One region of the Halanaerobium sp. genome, then DNA from elsewhere that is predicted to be linked to it. Evidence: riboswitches for the same ligand, from Rfam matches in the RefSeq annotation. Region 1 holds a riboswitch; the other holds the start of a gene.
What was found. A riboswitch is a leader RNA that binds a small molecule or an ion and turns the genes downstream of it on or off. The one in region 1 is predicted to bind fluoride.

Region 1 (10,893 bases):
ATTTAAAAGGATAAGCTATTTTGTTATTATTGTGATTTAGTTTAACATTAAATTTAAAAACTGTCAACAAATATCCATGGATACATTAAATTTTCCTGGCCTTATATTTAGTATGCAGCAGCCTATGAGCTTTTTCACTGCCTGGCTTTTCTAAATAATTGTCGTAAAGCTTTTTAATATAGGGATTTTCATGAGATTTGCGCAGCTTTTTCTCCTTATCTATTCTATAAATTGCCTGCTGTCTCTTTTCTAATACATTATCAGCACAGGAAATTGGCTGACCTCCTCCACCCATACAGCCACCAGGACAGGCCATAAATTCTACAAAATCAAATTCTTCGCCCTCTTTAATCATTTCCATTACTCTGCGTGCATTACCAAGACCATGAGCAACTGCGGCTTTTAATTTCAGTTCTCCAATCTCTACTTCAGCTTTTTTTATTCCCTCTAACCCCCTTACACTATCAAAATCTATATTTTCTAACTCCTGCCCCGTAATTAATTCAGTTGCTGTTCTAAGAGCTGCCTCCATAACTCCACCTGTAGTACCGAAAATATCTGCTGCTCCGGAGGAAACTCCCAGCAGTTCATCATACTCACTTTCTTCCAGGTTAAGAAAATCAATTCCAGCTGATTTGATCATTGCAGCCAGTTCTCTGGTTGTCAAAACATAATCCACATCTCCAGCCATCTCGTCTCTTTTAGCTTCAAATTTTTTAGCTGTACAGGGCATTACTGAAACAACAACAATGTCTTCCGGATCTATTCCAGCTTCTTTAGCATAATAAGTTTTTGCTAAAGCTCCAAACATCTGCTGCGGTGATTTAGCAGATGAAAGATTATCTAAATATTCAGGGTAGAAATGCTCGATAAATTTAATCCACCCCGGACTGCAGGAGGTAAACAAAGGCAGTTTACCACCACTATTTATTCTTTCAATTAACTCTGTTCCCTCCTCCATAATAGTTAAATCAGCAGTAAAATTAGTATCGAAAACTGCATCAAAACCTAGTCTTTTCAAAGCTGTGACCAGCTGGCCGGTAGAAATATCTCCCGCCTGATTGGAAAAAGGTTCCGAAATTGCTACCCTAACTGCCGGAGCTGTCTGTACCACTACATGTTTTGTCTGATCACTTAGAATGTCTAAAACAATATCTTTCTGATAAAGCTCATGTAAGGCACCTGTAGGACAGGAAAGTATACACTGACCACAGTTAGTACATTCTACATTACCCATTCCTCTATTTTTAAAAGTTGTAACAACTGTTTCCGGGCCCCTATTTGCTGTAGTGAAAATTCCTATTCCCTGAACTTCTTCACATTTTCTTATACAGCGGTTACAGCTGATACATTTTTCAGGTTCTCTAATAATTGAATAGCTAGAATTATCAATACCTTCTCCTCTTTTAATTGGATCCAGCCTCATCTTAGATACTCCAATATCTTCAGCAATATTTTTTAGTTCACAATTATTGGCCCGACTGCAGGTTAAACAATTAAGCTGACAGTCAATATTATGAGTCGCAATTATTAATTCAAATAAATTTTTTCTCAAGTTCCTTACTTTTTTAGAATGAGTCTTAATTTCCATACCAGCCTGAATATCAGTTGCACAGGCAGGCTTAAGCAGCTCTTCTCCCTCAATCTCAACTACACATAATCTGCAGCCACCATAAATTGAAAGCCCTTCTTCATAACAGAGGGTTGGTATATTTATCTTAGCTTTCTTTGCTGCATCTAAAATACTCATCTTTTCTTTTAGCTCCATCTCAATTCCATCAATTACTGCCTTAAGCATAAATCTTACCTCCAATCTTTAACTCTTGTCCATAGTTTTCGATAACTGAGCTAATAAAGTTAAGTGAGGACTGACCCAAGCCACAGCGGGCTGCCAGCCTGATTGTATTACCAATATCGGAAATCAATTCGGCATCGATTTTCTGCCCACTATTTTTAAATTCTTTTAATATTTTATTGATCTGCCTATTCCCTTCACGACAGGGAAAACAGGTACCACAGGTTTCATCCATATAAAATCTAGACACATTTAACATCAAATCTAAGAGATCATGTTTTTTACTGACTGCAATTACTGCACCTGAGCCAAGACTGCTCCCCCTCTTTTCAAAAGCCTGATAACTATAGGGAAAGTCTAAATCTTTTGCTGTAATTAGGGCGGTTGAAATCCCACCAGGTATAACAAACTTTAAATTTTCTCCCGCTTTAATACCTCCGGCTAAATCATAAATAATTTCCTGGAGAGTAATTTTCCCAAATTCAACCTCATACAAACCAGGTTTATTTAGATCTCCACTTAAACACAGCAGTTTTGTGCCGCGGCTGCCTTCAATTCCTAGATTTGCAAATTCTTCAGAATCAGGATTTAAGACTTCTGCAGCACAGCATAAACTTTCTACATTATTGACAACTGTTGGCTGACTAAACAGGCCTTCCTGAATTGGATAAGGCGGTTTGATCCGGGAGCGTCCTCTTTTTCCCTCAATAGAATTCAATAATGAAGTTTCATCACCACATACATAGGCCCCAGCTCCCCTGACCAGCTTTATCTCTAATTTGAAATTACTATCAAATATCTTACTATCTAAAATTTTGTTTTTCCTGGCAGCTGCAATTATTTCAGTAAAGACTTCAATTGCTCTTGTATATTCACCCCGGATATAGATATAGGCCTTATCTGCACCGATAGCAAAAGCTGCAAGCATAATTCCTTCTAAAACTTTAAGCGGTCTCTCTTCTAATAAATATCTATCTTTAAAAGTACCCGGCTCACCCTCATCTGCATTACAGACAAGAAATTTTTCTTCTCCTTCAACCTCAGAAGCCAACTGCCATTTGAGTCCTGTCGGAAAAGCTGCACCACCCCGGCCCTTAAGTTCAGAATCTTTGATTTTTTGAATAGTCTCTTTCCGTCCCATTCGAAGAGCATTTTTTATTGATTTAAAATCATAATCCAGGATATTGAGTAATTTATCTCCTTTAAGATATAATTTTTCAGAAACCATAATCTCTCTCCTTTCAGAGATGCTTATTTTGAACACTTATCCAAACAAAATATTTAAATTAGATACAGCCACCTAAAATTTCAAGAGCCTTATTTCCATCTATTTTTGTGTAAATTTTATTATTCACCATCATTACAGGTCCTTCTCCACAGTGGCCCAGGCATTCAACGACTTCAAGTGTAAACTTTTTATCTTTTGTGGTCTGATGACTTTCCAAATTTAGATATGATTTTACTGCTTTCAAAACAGATTCTGACTGATTAAGATGGCAGGATATGCTGTCACAAATTCTAATTATATATTTTCCCGTTGGTTCAGTATAAAACATTGAGTAAAATGAAATAACACCATAGATATTTGCTCTCGGCAGCTGATACTTTTCTGCCAGTTCTTTAATTACAGTTTCTGGAATATAACCATAGGTACTTTGAACTTCGTGTAACTTTTCTAATAAACTGTCCTGATAAAATAATGATCTGGCTTTAGACACAGGAAACCAACTCCTTTTGTGATAATTTTAACTAATTTGGCTATATTTTTGTGAATTTTCAGTCTTTTGAGGGCGAGAAAACCTTATATTTATCCTAAGTTAATAATATCACACCTCGACTATTTTAATCAAATGTTAATAACTAGAGTAAATATAAAAATATTGAATTTATACTAAGTTCTTGATATAAAAAAGTCAGGAAATTTATCCTGACTCTTATTCAAGCTAATATTTATCATTCAGCTCCAGTAAATTCAGAAGTATCTATGATCTTTTCCATCAAAAGACCAATTATAAAGATTGAAATAAGTGTAAATATAAACCGCAGAATTGAAAATTTAAGACCTACAAATTGAATTTCTACTCCCAGTTGAGGTACTTTTAGTGAAGCCCAAACCCCTAAAAAAATTATCACATTGGAGAGACTTGCTTTTTTTCGCAGAAGTTCTGCAGCAATTGGAAAAGCGACATACATTGGTCCTGTTGGTAGTGTTCCTAAAAATACTGCTAAAAATTTACCCTGAAATGAGGAATTATGCCCCAGATATTTCTCTACCATTGACGTTGGTACCCAGCGATCAGCGAGCCCCATGATTACTAAAACAGCTGGAAAAACAAAAATCATCTCTTTTAAATAGCGGGACGACATCGAAATAGCTGCGGGAAAGCGATCTGGAAATATATATCTAAAAGCTGCCAGTACTATTCCCCAGAAAATTATAGTCTTAATTGTCTTTTTAATATTTTGATTAAATTTTTGTTGTTTTTTTTCAGCCGCCATTTTTTCCTGTTTATTTTTTTGTTTTGATTCTCTAAATTATTTGCTGCTGCCATTAAATAAACACCCCAATCATAAAAGCAATTATCACTGCAAAAATTAAAGCCAGTCCATTCCGATAAATTGTTATCTTTTTACCTAATTCTTTTAATTCAACTGGTATTGTCACAAAACCAACCATCGTTAAAGTAGTAATAAAAGCTGCTACCGGTGTATAAGATGCCCCTGCATCAATTAAAGAGCCTGCTAAAGGTAAGGCTATCAGACTTGGAATCATCATAACTGCTCCAAATAATGCTGCTCCCCCAACCTGTATCAAAGAAAAATCTCCTCCTAAAAATTCTTTAATTAACTCCGGCGGTAAAAATGAAAAAATAATACCAATTACTGCAACCAAAGAAATAAGCTGAGGAGCCAGGCCTAATCCTTTTGAAACTGCAATTTTTAACGCCTGTTTTGATTTTTCTTTATCTTTAATCAATGAAAATAGAACTAAAACTAAAGCAGATATATTAATCACTGCTGCTATCATAATTTAACCTCCTGCTGACACCTATTAACAATATTTTATCTTATAAAATTATTATAATCAAATGTTCAAAAACAGTCAGTGAGGCAAATCACAAATCTGCAACTTTATTTTTTAAATTTAATTAAGTATTAGGATTACCACTCAACCAGTGTCTACCCGCAGTTTTAATAGCTGCAGCGCCCAGAGGTGCTGTTACCACAATCGATAATACAGCCAGTGCTAAAATTAATTCTCCAGAAGCTACTCCAGCAGCCAGCGGAATTGCACCAATTGCCGCCTGAACTGTTGCTTTTGGTGTATAGGCAAGCACACAAAAACCCCGCTCTTTTAAATTAAGTTCTGTCCCCATCAGAGAAATTAAAACACCGACCGATCTGGCAGTAAGACCAACTGCAATGATGATTAAACCTAAAAGTCCTGATTCAAATGCAAGCTGAATATTAACTTCAGCTCCTATTAAAACAAATAACATTAGTTCTGCAAAAACCCAGATTTTATTGAATTTAGAAGAAAGTCTTTTCCCTAAAACTGAATAACGCTCCTGAATCACAAACCCAATTACCATTATTCCAAGCAGAGTAGCAATCGGAATAATTCCTTCTAAAAAATGTTCCAGGGAGTTCATTAAAATACCAAAACTTAAAATCAAAAGTGCTTTTTTAGTATCACGAATATGATATTTTTTAAAAATATAGATTAAAAATAAGGCGATTACTGTGCCCAAAATTATTCCTAAAAATATGGCTAAAGGTACATTTAATATCTGTCTATAAATATTAATCTGCTGCCCGCCATAAATACTTAAAAAGGCTGAAAATATAGTAATTGCAACTACATCATCAACCGAAGCACCTGTCAAAACAAGTGTTGGAACTCCTTTGGCTGCCCCCTTCCCCTGTTCGATTAAGGACAACATCTGAGGAACCACTACTGCTGGTGAAACTGCAGCAATGATAAAAGCCAGAATTCCTGCTTCAATGAACTCGAAATTGAGCAGATAAACAGCAGCTATTATTACTGCTGCACCTTCCATTAAACCAGGAATGAAACTCAACTTAACTGCAGGTACTCCTACTTTTTTTAGTGTTTCTTTTTCTATCCCCAGACCAGCTCTAATCAAAATCACTATTAAGGCAATCATCCTCAAATCTGAAGAAATATTTAAGATATCCTGACTGATTAAATCAAAACCATAAGGCCCCAGTAAAATACCAATTAAAAGCATTCCCAGTAAAGCAGGAAGTTTTAAGCGATCAAAAAATCTCCCAAATAATAAAGCAAATAGAATAATTAATGCTAAACTTAAAGCCAAAGTAATCTCTCCTTGATTGTGAATTTTTTCTCCTGTACCAGGTACAAAACGGCCGTTTTGTACCTGGTACCAACGAATAAGAAATAAAAAAAGGCTCCCATCCAGATAGGGAAATCCCTAACTAGATAGGAGCCATCAACTGTCATCATCTAACAGTGGTTAAAGGGGGTGCTCCATCCCCTTAATTCATTTCATTTACAAAAATTTTATGTAGTTCTACATTTAGATCAAAGCCAAGCTCTCTTAAACTATGATCAAATGCTTTTAAAGTTCGATAAAGTTTGTCTTCATAACAATTTTCTCCCATATGACCAATCCGAATTAATTTATCTTCGAATTCTCCCAGTGAAGCTGCAATCATTACATTATGACTTTCTGTCATCAGCTGATTTAATTCCTGATAGCTTATCCCCTCAGGTATTTCTATCGCTGTTACTGTGTCAGAATAACCATTTTCTGCATATAAACTTAGATTGGATTCTTTTATAGCACTTCTTACTGCACCGGCAATTTTACTGTGGCGCTGAAAAACTTCTTTATCTGCCAGCCATTTATTTAAAGCAGCATCCAGAGCATAAATATCACTAATTGCCTGAGTATAGGGGAAATATTTTTCCTCATACCAGTTCTGCCAGAGTTGAAGATTGGTATAATAACCTCTAACAGCTGTTTCACGATTATTAACTGCTTCCCAGGCTGCATCACTAACGCTCATAAATGTAAGTCCTGGTGGTACCGATAAACATTTTTGAGAACCACCAAGTATAATATCAATCCCCCATTCATCAACTTCAATAGGTACACCACCAATTGCAGAAACAGAATCTACAACTGATAAAATATTATTTTTATTTAATAAATTAGTAATTTCTTCTGCATTATTTATTACCCCAGTAGGAGTTTCACAGTGAACAAAGGTAGCAAATTTAAAATCATTTTCTTCTGCCAACTTTGCTTCTAATTTATCTATATCAATCTCTTGCTTATATGGGAATTCCCACCTTGTAACATCTGCACCATAAAGATCAGCAAAATCTGCAAAACCTCTGCCAAAGATTCCATTATCCAGGACCAGAACCCTATCCCCTGGTTCAATTAAAGAAGCACAGGCAGATTCAAGACCTAAAATTCCCTCCCCACTCATAATAATCACATCATTTTTTGTCTTCAATACCTGCTGCAGTTTTGAGCTGACATCAAGGTAAAAATCAAAAAATTCAGGATCAAGATCTGGGTTGGTAATTTTGCGGCTCATTGCCCGTCTAACCTCTTCGCTGACCTCAGTTGGGCCGGGTGTCATTATTAATAAATCACTCACAAAAATCACTCCCACAATTTTACGGTCTAATATAGATTTTATAACTTTTTATAGGAGATTGTCAAGCTAATTGTTGAAAGAGACTGCACTTAATTTTGTGATTTAAAGTGATTATCGTTAAATAAACAGTACAGCCTCTTTTTTTGAACTATTAATTAATTTTTAGGATTTCAGTAGAATAACCTTCTAATTTTAGTCTTAACTCTTCTGAATCAGATTGATGTTCTTTTCCAGACAGTAAATCTATAGCCCGCACTTCATTTTTAAGCTTTAAATTTATCTCTTTAGCTGTTTGGGATGTATTTAAAACTGTATATATTTTACCATTTTCATCTTCTCGTTTTACAATCACGACTTTTGGTTCACTATCTACAGCTTCAAATTGGACTCCTGCTGTTCGTAAAACCTTATTTTCTTTTCGTATTTTGGCTAATTTGCTGTAATATTGATATAGCTCCTGATCAGGACTATTTCCATTTGGTCTTTCTTCCCAGAGCATTGTACGGCGTGTATCCGGGTCTGAAGCGCCACTTAAGCCAACTTCAGTTCCGTAATAGACCATTGGAGCCCCTGGATAGGTAAACTGGAGAGCTGCAGCCATTTTAAGCTTTTCTTTATTACCCCCAGAGCTGTATAAAAATCTTTCCGTATCATGACTGTCAATTAAATTCTGAAGACTGAAAACAGCCTGAGTTGGATAATCTAAATTTGGTTCATTAATTCTATTAATAAAATCCTGAGCATCTATTCTTTCTTCAGCGATAAATGCAAGGACTGCCTCTCTAAAGCGGTAATTCATAACAGCATCAAATTCATCACCCTGCAGATACTGAGCAGCATTATTCCAAATTTCACCTGTTATATAGGCAGCTGGATTTATTTCTTTAACAAAATTTCTCCACTCCTGCCAGAATTCCGGGTGTCTGGCTTTAACGTCATTTGCAACATCAAGCCTCCAGCCGTCAATTCCATCACTGGGATCTCCATCACCATTAGGATCCATCCATTTTTCTGTAATTTTATAAATATAATCTTTTACTTCGGGATTATCTAAATTCAGAACCGGATGATTTCCATAGCCTGCCCAGCCTTGATAATTTGGCTCTATGTTTTCAGTGCGCTGCTCATATAATGTGGTCACTGGATAATCTTCAATATAAAACCAGTCACTATATTCTGAGTCTTTTCCGTTTTCTACCACATCCTCAAAGGCAAAAAACTCAAAACCACTGTGGTTAAAAACTGCATCCAGTACAATTTTAATTCCATTTTGATGTGCGTTTTTTATAAACTTCTCAAAATAAGCTTCAGAAGCTTCAAAATCTCCCTTTACTGCCAGATTATCATCTATTTTTCCATAATCAGCTGTATTGTAGCGGTGATTTGCAGTTGCTTCGAAAACTGGATTAAAATAAATTGCATTAATGCCGAGCTCTTTTAAATAATTAAATTTCTGCTCAACTCCCTGCAGGTCACCACCATAGAAAACATGCCAGCCTGATTTAGGGTGAATTGATGGATCTAAATCAGTAAAATTATCTGGGTTAAGCTGATGACTCTCACTCTCTTTAATTCCCTGATACCATTCTGGAACTATATTTTTATATCTTTGTTCGTTGCTTTTATAGGTTTCAATTAATTCTGGATCATTAGCTGGATTTCCATTATAAAATCTATCAGGGAAAATTTGATAAAAAACAGCATCCTGCACCCATTTTGGAGTTTTAAAGCTCTCTACTTCAGAAGGATCATAGAAAAAATATTTTAAGTTATTAAACCCGCTGCCATTTTGATGATAAAGCAGCTCGGAATCAGCATCTTTAATTAAAAAAGTATACTCCAGAGCTTCATCCAAATTGTTGAGCGAAACTGTCCAGTAATCAATTTTATTATCTGCACTGTAATGACTCATCTGTTTTTGGTTTCTCTCAGTACCAATTTTGGTCATTAAAGCTACAGTTTCTACATCATTTTTTCTGGTTTCCAGCCTGATCTCAACTTTATCCTCATTAAATTTATTTAAATACACTCTATTTTCGGGATTATGTAAAACAAATTCTTTATTAATCTCACCATCACCGACCTGAGCTTCTTCTAAGTCTTTTTCACCAATATTAATGATTGAGTTTTTTCCTCCGTGTCCATCAGCTGTTGTCAGCTCATTAGTTGGATCATGAAACCAGTGTTCACCATTGATGACAAATTTGTACTGATGCTCACCCGGGCGCAGATTATATTCTAAAATATAATTACCATCTGCATCCGGCCCTTTCATCTTTTCAGCAGCTGGCTGCCAGTCATTAAATGAACCAGCAAGATATACTGCATTCACTTCCCCCTCAAAATCAACTTCTTCTGGATTAAAAGAAAATTTAACCTGTTCTGCCAGTACAGTTGTTGAAAAACTAAGCAGAAGCATCAGAATAATAGCTAAAATTAAATTTTTAAATAAATACTTTCTAAATTTTTTATTCATCTTGGCCCTCCTTGTTTCAATGCGCAAACGATTGCACAAAATTAAAAAAATAATATCATAAAAATTTTGAATACTGTTATTATTTTATATAATCAGCGGTCAAAAGTCAAGAAATTCCAAATAATCAAATTAACAGATCGGGTTAAATCACTTTTTAATCTTAAATTCCATTAAAAATAAAGGCAGCAAAAAAGCACTCAGCATAATCACTGCCAGTGCGATTGCCTGTGAAAGGTTGGTCTGGCTTAAACTATAAATTGCAGTAGTTAAAGTTTGAGTTTTTCCACTCATATTACCTGCAAAAATAATTGTTGCCCCAAATTCTCCGGCTGCTCTTAAGATTGAAATAATTAAGGCAGTAGTAAACCCCCGCCGGCTTAGAGGTAAATATACTTTAAATAATAGATCATTTTCTGCTGCCCCCTCCACCATAGCCGCTTCTATAAGATTCTTATTGATTTCAACAAAGGAATTTTTTAAAGTATGAATAAATAAAGGCAGCATCACAAAGCTTTGAACAATAACTAAGGAACCAAAAGTGAAAGCCAGATTTCCAGTTAAATATGACAAAACCCCTCGATTCCCAAAGGTTAAAAGCAAGGCCAGCCCTGTAATGCTGGGAGGAAGAAGAAGCGGAAGACTAATCAAAATATTTATCATTTTATTAACATATCCATTTTTTCGGCTGCTCAAATAGCTAAAAGGAACACCTAAAATAATCGTCAGTAGAGCAGAAATACTAAGTGAAAAAAAAGTGATTTTAAAAGCAGATAAAACATTCATATTCTTAAATATATTTAGGATATCCACAGCTGAGCTTTCTATAAATAATGAAAGTATTATAAGAAATATAAAGGAAATGTTTAAAGCTGAAAGTATATAAATTGATAACTGAACTGGAAATGACGAATCTGCAGACTTTGAAAAAAAGGCTGCTGGTAGCAGAGCAGATTGTTGATATTTT
Region 2 (4,303 bases), on a different contig from region 1:
AAACTGGGTTAGGAGCAGACTGACCTAAACCACAGAAAGAAGAGTCTTTGACTACTTCTCCCATTTCTATAAGTAAATCTAAATCCTGCTTTTCACCACGGCCTTCACTGATTTTTTCTAGAACTTCAAGCATTCTTGTTGTCCCAATTCTACAGGATGTACACTGACCACATGATTCGTCTTTACAGAAATCAATAAAATATTTTGCTAAATCAACCATACAGGTCTGAGTGTCCATTACTATTAAACCTCCAGATCCCATTATTGTTCCTAACTCTTTAAGTGAATCGTAATCAATTGGAACATTCAAATGTTCTATTGGAATACATCCACCAGAAGGTCCACCTGTTTGGGCTGCTTTGAATTCTGCATCATTCTCAAGTCCACCACAAATATCAAATATTATTTCACCTGGAGTAGTTCCCATTGGAACTTCTACCAAACCATTCTTTTTTATTTTTCCAGCTAGAGCAAAAACTTTAGTACCTGGGCTTGCTTCTGTTCCAATTTTTTTAAACCATTCACTGCCTTTACGTATTATTTCAGGAACATTAGCTAAAGTCTCAACATTGTTAATAACTGTTGCTTTTTCAAATAAACCCGATTCACTTGGGAATGGTGGTTTAGAACGCGGTTCTCCTCTTTTTCCTTCAATAGAGGCAATCAGTGCAGTTTCTTCTCCACAAACAAAGGCACCTGCCCCTAATCTAATATTAACTCTAAAATCAAAGCCACTATCTAAAATATTTTCTCCAAGTAACCCCATTCCTTCTGCTGATTTAATTGCTTTTTTTAATCTTTTAATTGCCAATGGATATTCTGCCCGACAATAAATATATCCTCTCGAAGCTCCAATGGCATAAGCTGCTAATGCCATTCCCTCCAAAAGTCTGTGGGGATCACCTTCTAAGATACTTCTATCCATAAAAGCACCTGGATCACCTTCATCAGCATTACAAATCAAATATTTTTCCTGAGTACTATTGTTAGCTGCAAGTTCCCATTTTAATCCAGTTGAAAAACCTGCACCACCTCTACCTCTCAATTTTGCATTCTTAATAATTTCTATTACTTCATTTGGACTAAAACTTTTTAAAGCTTTAGCAAGTCCAAGATAACCATGATTTGCAATTGCCTCTTCAATATTTTCTGGATTAATATTTCCACAATTTTTGAGTACAATTCTTTTTTGTTTGCTAAAAAAATCACTATTTTGATCAATTAGCCAACGATTTATGATATTTCTTTCCCCTAAATGTGTTTTTAAAATTTCTCTAGTTTTTTCTGGGTTTAAATTACCATATATATATCGCTCATTATTAGTTCGAATTTCCATAATTGGCTCTTCAGCACAAATACCCAAACAACCAGTTATAGAAATTTCTATATCTTTTAAATTTAATTTTTTTATTTCTTTTTGTGCTGTTTTAAGTATTTCCTCTGCCCCAGCTGCAATTCCACAGGTACCCATACCAATAATTATTCTATCTTTTTTTATACCAGAATATTTATCAAATAAGCCCTTTTGGATTTCTTCTAATTCTTCTATTTTAAGCATTTCCTTCCTCCTTTATTTTACCATTTAAATAATTTTCAATAATTTTTACTGCTTTTTCTGGGTTAAGTAATCCATATGCTTTACCATTTACAGTCATTACTGGAGAAAGCCCACAAGCACCTAAACATCGGACAACATTTAATGACACTTTACCATCTTCTGTTGTCTGACCTGATTTAATCCCATATTTGTCTTCAATTTTTTTAATAATATCTTGAGAACCTTTAACATAACAGGCAGTACCTTTACAAAGAGAAACTTGAAACTCACCTTTAGAATATTCTGAAAAATGATTATAAAATGAGACTACACTATTTACCCGTCCAGGTGCCAAATTTAAATGATCAGCAATGATTTTTTGAGCTTCTTTTGGTAAATAACCTATTAACTCTTGAGCTTCATGCAAAACCTCAATTAATTCATAATTATGACCCGAATATTTTTTTAATTTATTTTTTAGTTCGGCTTCATATTCATGTGATTCTTTTAAATTTAAAGACATAATACTCCTCCTTTGTGAATTATGTAACTTTTATTTGTATAAAAATATCTTTTTATGTCGATTTAAATATATTTATGTCTAAATATATTTTAACATATTATTTTGAATTTTAAAAATATTATTTTGGAAATAAATCAAGAAATTATGTCAATAATATTAATATCTATTCAATATTTATTTTTCTGCTTCATATTTTATCACTTCCACATTTTCAATTGTAACTAGTCCCTCTTTGACCATTTCTTTAACTTTGGGTAATATATTCTCTATCTTTTCTTCTGTATCAATTGTTTCAATTACGAGCGGCAAATCTTCTGAAAGCTGTAAAATATGAGAAGATTTAATACGACTATTTAAACCAAAACCTTCAATACCTCTAAAAACTGTTGCTCCAGCCATATCATTTTCTTTGAACATTTTGATCAATTCATGATATAGAGGTTTTTTAGCCCACTTGTCAGTTTCGCCAATATAAATACGAAGAATTTTTCCCTTACCGTTTATCTGCATCATTATCCCCTTTCTTTATAAATGAATTTTAAAGCTAAATAAGTTTAGCCAGTTTAATTCCTAAAAATACTAAAATAAGACCCAAAAATAAATTTGAGAAGATATTAACTAAAGCAAAAAAATACCTTTCATCTTCAAACAACATTATAGTTTCAAAACCAAAAGTAGAAAAGGTGGTTAAAGCACCTAAAAAACCAGTTGTTATAGCTGTCCTGTATAGAGGATTCAATGTGCTTTTATCTAAAAAATATGTAATCAAAAACCCGAGCAAAAATGAACCTACTAAATTAACGGCTAAAGTACCATATGGAAAAATACTGCTATATTTGTTTGCAATCCATTTTGAGATACTGTATCTTCCTATAGCACCAAAAAAACCTCCTAAACCAATATAAAGGATATTAAACAAAACTTATCACCCTATTCTTATATTTTTTTAAAAATTTAAATTTTAGTTTTTAATAACCTTACAAATAAAAAAGCTCCTATCTTAATAGAGTTATCCCTATAAGATAGGAGCCATCATCTGTTAAATCAACAGTAATTAAAGGGGAGCTCCATCCCCTTAGTCCATTTTATTTATAAAAACTTTATGTAATTCAATATTTAAATTAAAACCAAGTTCTCTTAAACTGTGATCAAAGGCTTTTAAAGTTCTATATAACTTCTCTTCATAACAATTTTCTCCCATATGTCCAATCCGGATCAATTTATCTTCAAACTCTCCTAATGAACCTGCAATCATAACATTATGACTTTCTGTCATCAGCTGATTTAGCTCCTGATAATTTATTGAATCAGGAATTTCTATAGCTGTAACTGTATCAGAATGACCATTTTCAGCAAATAAATTAAGATTTGATTCAGCAATAGCTTTTCTAACTGCCTCTGCAATTTTATTGTGTCTTGCAAAAATTTCTTGATCCTCTAACCATTTATCTAAGGCTGCATTCAAAGCATAAATATCACTTATTGCCTGAGTATAAGGAAAATATTTTTCTTCATACCAGTTCTGCCAGAGCTGCAAATTGGTATAATAACCTCTAACTGGAGTTTCTCTATTATTTACTGCATCCCAGGCAGCATCACTAACACTCATAAAAGTGAGCCCCGGAGGCACTGATAGGCACTTTTGCGAACCTCCCAAAATAATGTCAATTCCCCATTCATCAACTTCAATTGGAACTCCACCAATCGCAGAAACTGAATCAACAATAGATAAAATATTATGTTCATTTAATAATTTAGTAATTTCACCAATATTATTTATAATTCCAGTAGGAGTTTCACAGTGAACAAAGGTTGCAAATTTAAAATCATTTTCAGCCGCCAACTTTTCAGCCAATTCATTGGTATCAATTTCTTCATTATATGGAAATTCCCATTTAGTAACCTCAGCTCCATATAAATCAGCAAAATCTGCAAATCCTCTACCAAAGATTCCATTATCTAAAACTAAAACCTTATCTCCCGGTTCAATTAAGGAAGCACAGGCAGATTCAAGTCCTAAAATTCCCTCCCCACTCATAATAATCACATCATTTTTGGTTTTTATTACCTGCTGTAATTTAGAACTAACATCAAGGTAAAAATCAAAAAAATCAGGATCAAGATCGGGATTGGTAATTTTTTGACTCATTGCGCGCCTAACTTCTTCACTGACCTCAGTAGGACCGGGTGTCATAATTAATAAATCACTCACAAAAATCACTCCCACAATTTTACGGTCTAAT

Region 2: it holds a riboswitch for fluoride, as region 1 does, so the genes downstream of both, crcB (fluoride efflux transporter CrcB) here and CI949_RS10770 (cation:proton antiporter) in region 1, are expected to answer to the same signal.

What each region holds. Positions count from the first base shown of each region.
Region 1 is NZ_QBLR01000096.1:1,473-12,365, forward strand. It holds gene CI949_RS10745 (NADH-dependent [FeFe] hydrogenase, group A6) at 86-1,798, opposite strand; gene CI949_RS10750 (NADH-quinone oxidoreductase subunit F) at 1,791-3,023, opposite strand; gene nuoE (NADH-quinone oxidoreductase subunit NuoE) at 3,082-3,513, opposite strand; gene CI949_RS10760 (permease) at 3,749-4,294, opposite strand; gene CI949_RS10765 (permease) at 4,347-4,823, opposite strand; gene CI949_RS10770 (cation:proton antiporter) at 4,945-6,135, opposite strand; fluoride riboswitch at 6,255-6,325, opposite strand; gene CI949_RS10775 (alanine--glyoxylate aminotransferase family protein) at 6,317-7,453, opposite strand; gene CI949_RS10780 (alpha amylase N-terminal ig-like domain-containing protein) at 7,605-9,929, opposite strand; gene CI949_RS10785 (molybdenum ABC transporter permease) at 10,077-10,893, opposite strand, start outside.
Region 2 is NZ_QBLR01000277.1:226-4,528, forward strand. It holds partial or broken gene nuoF (NADH-quinone oxidoreductase subunit NuoF) at 1-1,558, opposite strand, end outside; gene CI949_RS17280 (NAD(P)H-dependent oxidoreductase subunit E) at 1,551-2,060, opposite strand; gene CI949_RS17285 (DUF190 domain-containing protein) at 2,235-2,570, opposite strand; gene crcB (fluoride efflux transporter CrcB) at 2,605-2,979, opposite strand; fluoride riboswitch at 3,077-3,144, opposite strand; gene CI949_RS17295 (alanine--glyoxylate aminotransferase family protein) at 3,136-4,272, opposite strand.